2 linked regions of the Cohaesibacter gelatinilyticus genome follow. The protein of the gene in region 1 binds, or shares a complex with, the protein of each later gene. Links are inferred from orthologs where the notes say so. Each region holds a gene or a part of one and is shown on either strand. Other genes may lie near its edges.

Region 1 (3,242 bases):
TCATGAGGCATTTGGGCTTTTGAACTCTATATAATGGCAGTAGGGGCGGTTTTGATGCTTTTTACGGGATGTTGCGTAAACTGTGTTGCTGGCTTGCAAGCTGCCTTTAGTCGATGTATTTAGCTCAGACTGATTGTTGAACAGGATGGTTCCCATGCGCGAGCGGATTACAGAAGGTCTGAAAGAGGCTATCAAGGCTCAAGACAAGCGTCGGATGGCGACTTTGCGACTGGTGAGCGCTGCGATCAAGGATCGTGACGTGGAAGCGCGCGGGAATGGCAAGGAGCGCGTCGGTGACGACGAATTGCTGCAGATACTGGCAAAAATGGTCAAGCAACGTGATGAATCCATTCGCATTTATGAAGAAGCTGGTCGTCTGGAGCTTGCCGAGCAAGAACGCACCGAGATGTCAATCATCAAGGAATTCCTGCCTCTGCAGATGAGCGAAGAAGACGTACTGGAAGCCTGTAAGGTTGCAGTCGACGAGACTGGTGCCTCCGGACTGCGTGATATGGGCAAGGTTATGGGCGTGCTTAAAGAGCGTTTCCCCGGTCAGATGGATTTTGGTAAGGCCAGTGCGGTTGTCAAGAAACTGCTGATGTAGGCATTATCCCGGGCTTTTTCTGTTTTTTGAAAGTGACTGGCGTGCTCATGTTTTGTGAGTGCGCAAGAGTTGCTTTTTACGTTTGTTCCAAGGATGATTGGTCTCAAGCCCGTTTGAGGCCAAAAGTGAGTGATTTGGATGAAAATTCCGCCAAGTTTGCTGGATGATATTCGAGATCGTATCTCGGTGTCCGATGTTGTGGGGCGCAAGGTCAAACTGCGCCGCCATGGGCGGGAATATATGGGGCTGTCTCCCTTCAATAAGGAAAAGACGCCCAGCTTCACCGTGAATGACCAGAAGCAATTCTATCATTGCTTCTCCTCTGGCAAACATGGTGATGTTTTCAAATTTCTGATGGAAACAGAAGGGCTGTCTTTTCCTGAAGCCGTGGAGCGGCTCGCTGGGGAAGCAGGGATTGCCTTGCCATCTCCTGATCCACAGGCCCAACGTCGGGAACAGGAAAAGGCTTCGCTCTATGACGTCATGGAGATGGCGACCAAATATTTCCAGCTGCAGTTCTCATCTGATCTGGGTCTGGAGGCGCGACGCTATGCCAATGGGCGTGGTTTGACTGCCGAGACGCTTTCGACCTTTCGGTTTGGCTTTGCTGTCAACAGCCGAGATCATTTGAAAAGCTATCTGCTACAGCGCGGAGTGAGTGAAGCGGATATGTTGGCCACCGGTCTGGTTATCAAACCTGATGATGGGCGTCCGACCTATGATCGATTTCGGAATCGGTTGATGATCCCGATTGAAGATGAACGGGGCCGTGTGGTGGCATTCGGTGGTCGTATTCTGGACCCGGATGGGAAGCCGAAATATCTCAATTCGCCAGAGACCAAGCTCTTTCATAAAGGTTATATGCTGTTCAATGCCAAACGGGCCCGGCAGGCAGCTTATGAGGCGAAAGCTGCGATTGTCACCGAAGGGTATATGGACGTGATTGCCCTGCATCAGGCAGGTATTCCTTATGCTGTGGCATCTCTTGGTACAGCTTTTACAGAGCATCAGATCGCCCAACTTTGGAAATTGGCCCCGGAACCTTATATCTGTTTTGATGGTGACCGGGCGGGCCGTGCTGCGGCCAATCGTGCGATAGAGCGTATTCTGCCGCAGTTAAAGGCTGGTTTTTCTTTCCAGTTTGCTTTTATGCCAGAAGGGCAAGACCCGGATGACGTGGTCAAGCAAGGCGGTTCCAATGCTTTTCATGAATTGTTGGCAAAAGCGTTGCCGCTTTCAGATGTTGTGTGGCAGCGGGAACTAAACGCAGGACCGACAGATACCCCTGAGCGCAAGGCCGCGTTGGAGAAGCGCATCGAAGATTTGCTACGCAGCATTCAGGATGAGCGGGTCGCACGACAATATCAGATGAGTTTCAAATCAGCTCTTTCCAATCATTTCTGGCTGCAATCGCGCCAGCAGAGAGAGCAGAAATTTACCGGTGGTGGCGCAAGAGCGGGTAGAGGTGCTGGCGCCAATGCTGCCCTGGCTGCATCCAGCAATGTGTCACGCGTTCCGGAAGCAGGACAATTTACGGAATTTGAGGAAAATATTCTCGGACTTTGTGTGCATATGCCTTCCTTGTTCGAGGACTATGCCGAGCAGATATTGTCTCTTTCTTTTCATAAGCCGGGGCTGGAGCCTTTCAAACAGGTTTTGGCCCACCTCATTCTCGATGAAGAGGTTGAGCATTATTCAGATATCTATGCCAAGGCTCCAGGTGAGCTGGAGCCCTTGCTGCAGGACCTGCATGGGAAAGGTTCACAGGATGAGGATGGGAAACGGACCAGTCCATTTGGCTGGCGTTTGGCCAGTCGGTCAAAGGTTCCGCAATTGGCCTATTCCCCCGGACGGATATTTCTGGAACGGCTTATGAGTTACTGGTTGTCGGTTTTGGAAGTTCGTGATGTTCAGGCGGATCTGGAGCAGGAAACGGCTCTTGCCTTGTCTGATTGTGATGCAAGCGATGCTGCTTTCGAACGTATTCAGGCGCTGACACAGGAAGTGCATCGTCGTCGGGAGGAGAATGCCCGAGAAGATCAGGAATTGACTGATGAATATGCGAAGATGAAGAGTGCTGGCGTTCAGGCGACTCTTTCTGATTGCCTGGCAGAGCTGGCCGAGAAAAGTGCAGATTGAACCTGATCAATACACTGATTGGCGCTAAATCCTTGAAAATGATTCGAAAAATGCAAGAATCGGGCAGATTTTCTTGGATTAGGGGTTGCCGAATCGAATCACTGCGCTAAATATCAGAGTTCGGCAGACCCAAGCGCCAATTTGTCAATATGGCGAGAAATGATTGATTGCTGCCTCAAACTTGCATTGGATCAAGAAACCGGAGATTTGTTGATTTCTGGCCGTGTTTCCTTTTGTGGATAGCATTTGCCTTTCAGGCCGATGGTCTGGGGACGAATTTGCACGGTTAAGAGGCGTTTAATATCCCGTTTGGTAAAACTGGTCTGATAATCCTGACAAAGCCATGTGATTTCAGAGATGAGAAGTCATATGGAAAACCCTTCAGTGGACGAATGCGAGCTAGAGCATTCGTGGAGACAGGAATGGTTACGAAGGCAACACAGAGCGACGATAATAGCAAAACAAGCGAAGGTGGTGATGCGCCCTTGCTTGATATGAC
Region 2 (3,196 bases), on another replicon or contig:
AAGGTCAAAATGATAATCGGGTCCCAGGAAAATGCCTGCGGAGTTGGCAAAGGAGGCCGGGATTTCCGGGAATAATTCTCGGATGGCGCGGAAGCGATCCAGCTGCTGGCTGTTGAGTGCGTGCATGGGCTCATCTGCACAGGCGAGATGGCTCATGATGAGGGCGATTTCACATGCATCCGAGAGTTCGGTTTCTTTGGCAATCTTTTGTGCCTGCTCCATACCCATTCCGAGCCGATTCATACCAGTGTCGAAATGTAGAGCGCAGGGCAGGACTTTGCCTTGATCTCGGCAATAGCTTTGCCAGTCTTCCAATTCTGCCATTGATCCGATAACAGGTCGTAGATCATGCTGATCATAGAGAGCGGCACAATCGGACCCGAATAGGCCGTTCAGCACATAGATTGTTGCCTCGGGCAATGTGGTGCGTGCACGAATACCTTCCTGAGGGAGAGCCACAAAGAAAACCCTACAGCCAGCTGTGCTCAGATTTTGCGCTGCATGTTCCAGACCAATACCGTAGCCGTCAGCCTTGATGACAGCGGCACATTGGGCGCTGGAACTCTGACTGGCGAGGAAAGCATAGTTTTCTTGCAGAGCGGAGAGATTGATAGCCAGATCTGATCCGCTGGCAGCTTCATTTGGAGCAGCAACAGAATTTGAAGGCGCGAAATTATTGGGCGCAGCCATGTGTGACCTCGCTAAATTGGCGGTTGATGTCGCTATAGTATGGCACAGTTAGCGGTTACGCGTTGCGTTAGCGCAAGTTTTTCTTGTGTCTGGCCTAAACACAGTTCAATGCCTGCCCACTATTCGTAGGATTCAGGAATATACTCATCCGGTGCCAGATCGGCAAAGCGGGTGAATTCTGGTGTGAACGAAACTGGTACAATACCGGTTGGACCGTGACGTTGCTTGGCGATGATGATTTCTGCCTTGCCCATAGCTCGGTCCATCTCTGCCTGCCAGGCAAAATATTCTTCCGTGTTTGGTTTCGGTTCGGCGCGAGCGAGGTAATATTCTTCTCGGTAAATGAAGACCACGACGTCGGCGTCCTGCTCGATGGAACCGGATTCACGAAGGTCGGCGAGTTGTGGGCGTTTATCATCACGGTTTTCCACCTGACGAGACAACTGGGAAAGGGCGATTATGGGGACCGCCAGTTCCTTTGCCAATGCTTTCAATCCGGTGGTGATTTCGGTGATTTCCTGGACACGACCTTGGGATGCTTTGGATGAAGAGCCTGTAAGGAGCTGCAAATAGTCAACAATCAACAGGTCCAGTCCACGCTGTCGTTTCAGGCGGCGGGCGCGAGCTGAGAGCTGGGCAATGGAAATACCACCGGTTTGATCAATATGCAGCGGCGTGATCTGCATTTCCTGCGCTTTAGAAGCAATGCGCCCAAATTCTTCCTGGTCGACTTTACCACGACGGATTTTTTCCGATGAAACCATTGCTTGTTCTGCGATCACACGCGTGGCTAACTGTTCGGCTGACATCTCGAGGGAGAAGAAACCAACCACACCACCATTCATGGTTTTCAGGGTGCCGTCCGGTTGTTCCTCGGACATATAAGCACTGGCAACGTTATAGGCGATGTTGGTGACCAATGAGGTTTTACCCATGGCAGGCCGGGCAGCCAGGATGATCAAATCCGAATGTTGCAGACCACCCATCTTCAAATCGAGATCTTTCAGACCGGTAGAGATACCGGAAAGCTGACCATCACGTTTGTATGCTGCTTCTGCCATCTCGATGGCTTCGGTCGCGGCTGTTGCAAAGCTTAGGAAGCCACCATCAGAGCGCCCTTTTTCCGCAAGGCCAAAAAGACGACGTTCGGCATCTTCGATTTGGGTGCGTGGGGGCATGTCGATGGGGGCATCATAGGCTATATTGACCACATCGGTACCGATCTGGATCAGATCGCGGCGAGTTGCGAGATCCATGATCAGAAGGCCATAATCTTCAGCATTGATGATAGAGGTCGCTTGCGAGGTCAGGCGCAGTAAATATTGTGCCACCGGCATATCGGCAATGGTGTGATCATTGGCGAAGAAGGTTTTCAGCGTGATGGGAGAAGCAATTTTGCCTGCTCTGATCAGTGTTGCCGTCTTCTCGTAGATTTCCCTGAGATTGGGATCGAAGAAATGATGAGGCTCCAAAAAGTCTGACACGCGGTAGAATGTCTCGTTATTAACGAGAATCGCACCAAGCAATTGTTGCTCGGCTTCGAGATTGTGGGGCGCCTGGCGGGTCGCCATGGTATCGTTGTCAAGCTTGGCAGCGCTATCCATCAAACAGGCCTCATTGTTTGGAGTGGAAGTCTACTTAGACATAGAGTGCCTTCTTTTTGAAGTCTGATTTTACCATTCCACCTCAATCAACAGGGAGGAAAAATTCTCATCAAAATTGCTGGACAAAGAAGAGGTCGAGTTCGTGAGAATCACGGTTAATGGTTCACTTGATGAATCAGGTATTTGTGGTGTTCCGACATACAAAAAAAGAAAAACCCGAACCAGAGGCCGGGCTTTTCTTTTTTGATGAGGTGCGGTGAAAAAGCTTATTCGGCTTCTTCTTCGCTTGCTTCTTCTTCAGAAGCTTCATCTTCACCTTCGATTTCTTCCAGCAGCTCTTCATCCAGCTCCAGATCTTCGTCGAATTCGAAACTTTCATCGCGTTCGGTCAAAGACAGATCTTCACCTGCTGCCTGACGCTCAGCTTCGTCCTGAGAACGAGCAACGTTTGCGGTGATGGTGATTTCGACTTCTGGATGCAGAATAACAGTTACAGCATGCAGGCCGATGGTTTTGATTGGACGCTCCAGAGAAACCTGACTGCGGGAGATAGATACACCATCTTCGCTAACAGCTTCCGCCAGATCACGGGTGGAAACGGAACCGTACATCTGGCCGGTCTCGGACGCAGCGCGGATGACAATAACGGTTTTCTCGCCGATGCGCTCTGCGAGTGCCTCAGCTTCGGATTTTGCTTCCAGATTACGAGCTTCGAGCTGAGCGCGTTCTGCTTCGAAACGGGCTTTGTTTGCGGCGTTGGCGCGGATAGCTTTGCCCTGAGGCAACAGGAAATTACGAGCATAACCATCACGTACAGAGACGATATCGCCCATTTGACCGAGCTTTGCAACGCGTTCCAGCAGAATGAGTTCCATTGTTTTTCTCCTTATGGCGGCGGTCAG

Evidence for each region.
Region 2: the proteins of dnaG (region 1) and CRO57_RS07235 are in contact, whole or in part, in a crystal structure (PDB 2R6A), measured with the Geobacillus stearothermophilus proteins. The link is inferred for Cohaesibacter gelatinilyticus from one-to-one orthologs. Residues at the interface, in WP_049624496.1 of Geobacillus stearothermophilus: Lys456, Leu457, Leu458, Pro459, Ala460, Asn463, Ala464, Leu467, Leu535, Leu536, Ile537, Ala538, Gln544, Glu545, Asp548, Tyr549, His552; in WP_033016901.1 of Geobacillus stearothermophilus: Ser13, Glu15, Ala16, Gln18, Glu91, Leu92, Asp94, Ala95, Val96, Pro97, Thr98, Ala99, Ala100, Asn101, Tyr104, Tyr105, Ile108.

What each region holds. Positions count from the first base shown.
Region 1 is NZ_OBEL01000006.1:3,312-6,553, reverse strand. The notes cover bases 324-3,242. They hold dnaG (DNA primase), read left to right. Parts: upstream 324-742; coding sequence 743-2,743; downstream 2,744-3,242. Other genes in these bases: rpoD (RNA polymerase sigma factor RpoD), read left to right, coding at 3,166-3,242; CRO57_RS19535 (GatB/YqeY domain-containing protein), read left to right, coding at 324-604. Also shown: more of CRO57_RS19535, read left to right, coding at 155-323. UniProt on the Escherichia coli protein: RNA polymerase that catalyzes the synthesis of short RNA molecules used as primers for DNA polymerase during DNA replication.
Region 2 is NZ_OBEL01000001.1:1,632,288-1,635,483, reverse strand. What follows is about bases 53-2,925. They hold CRO57_RS07235 (replicative DNA helicase), read right to left. Parts: upstream 2,295-2,925; coding sequence 810-2,294; downstream 53-809. Other genes in these bases: rplI (50S ribosomal protein L9), read right to left, coding at 2,561-2,925; alr (alanine racemase), read right to left, coding at 53-690. Also shown: more of alr, read right to left, coding at 1-52; more of rplI, read right to left, coding at 2,926-3,169. UniProt on the Escherichia coli protein: The main replicative DNA helicase, it participates in initiation and elongation during chromosome replication. Travels ahead of the DNA replisome, separating dsDNA into templates for DNA synthesis.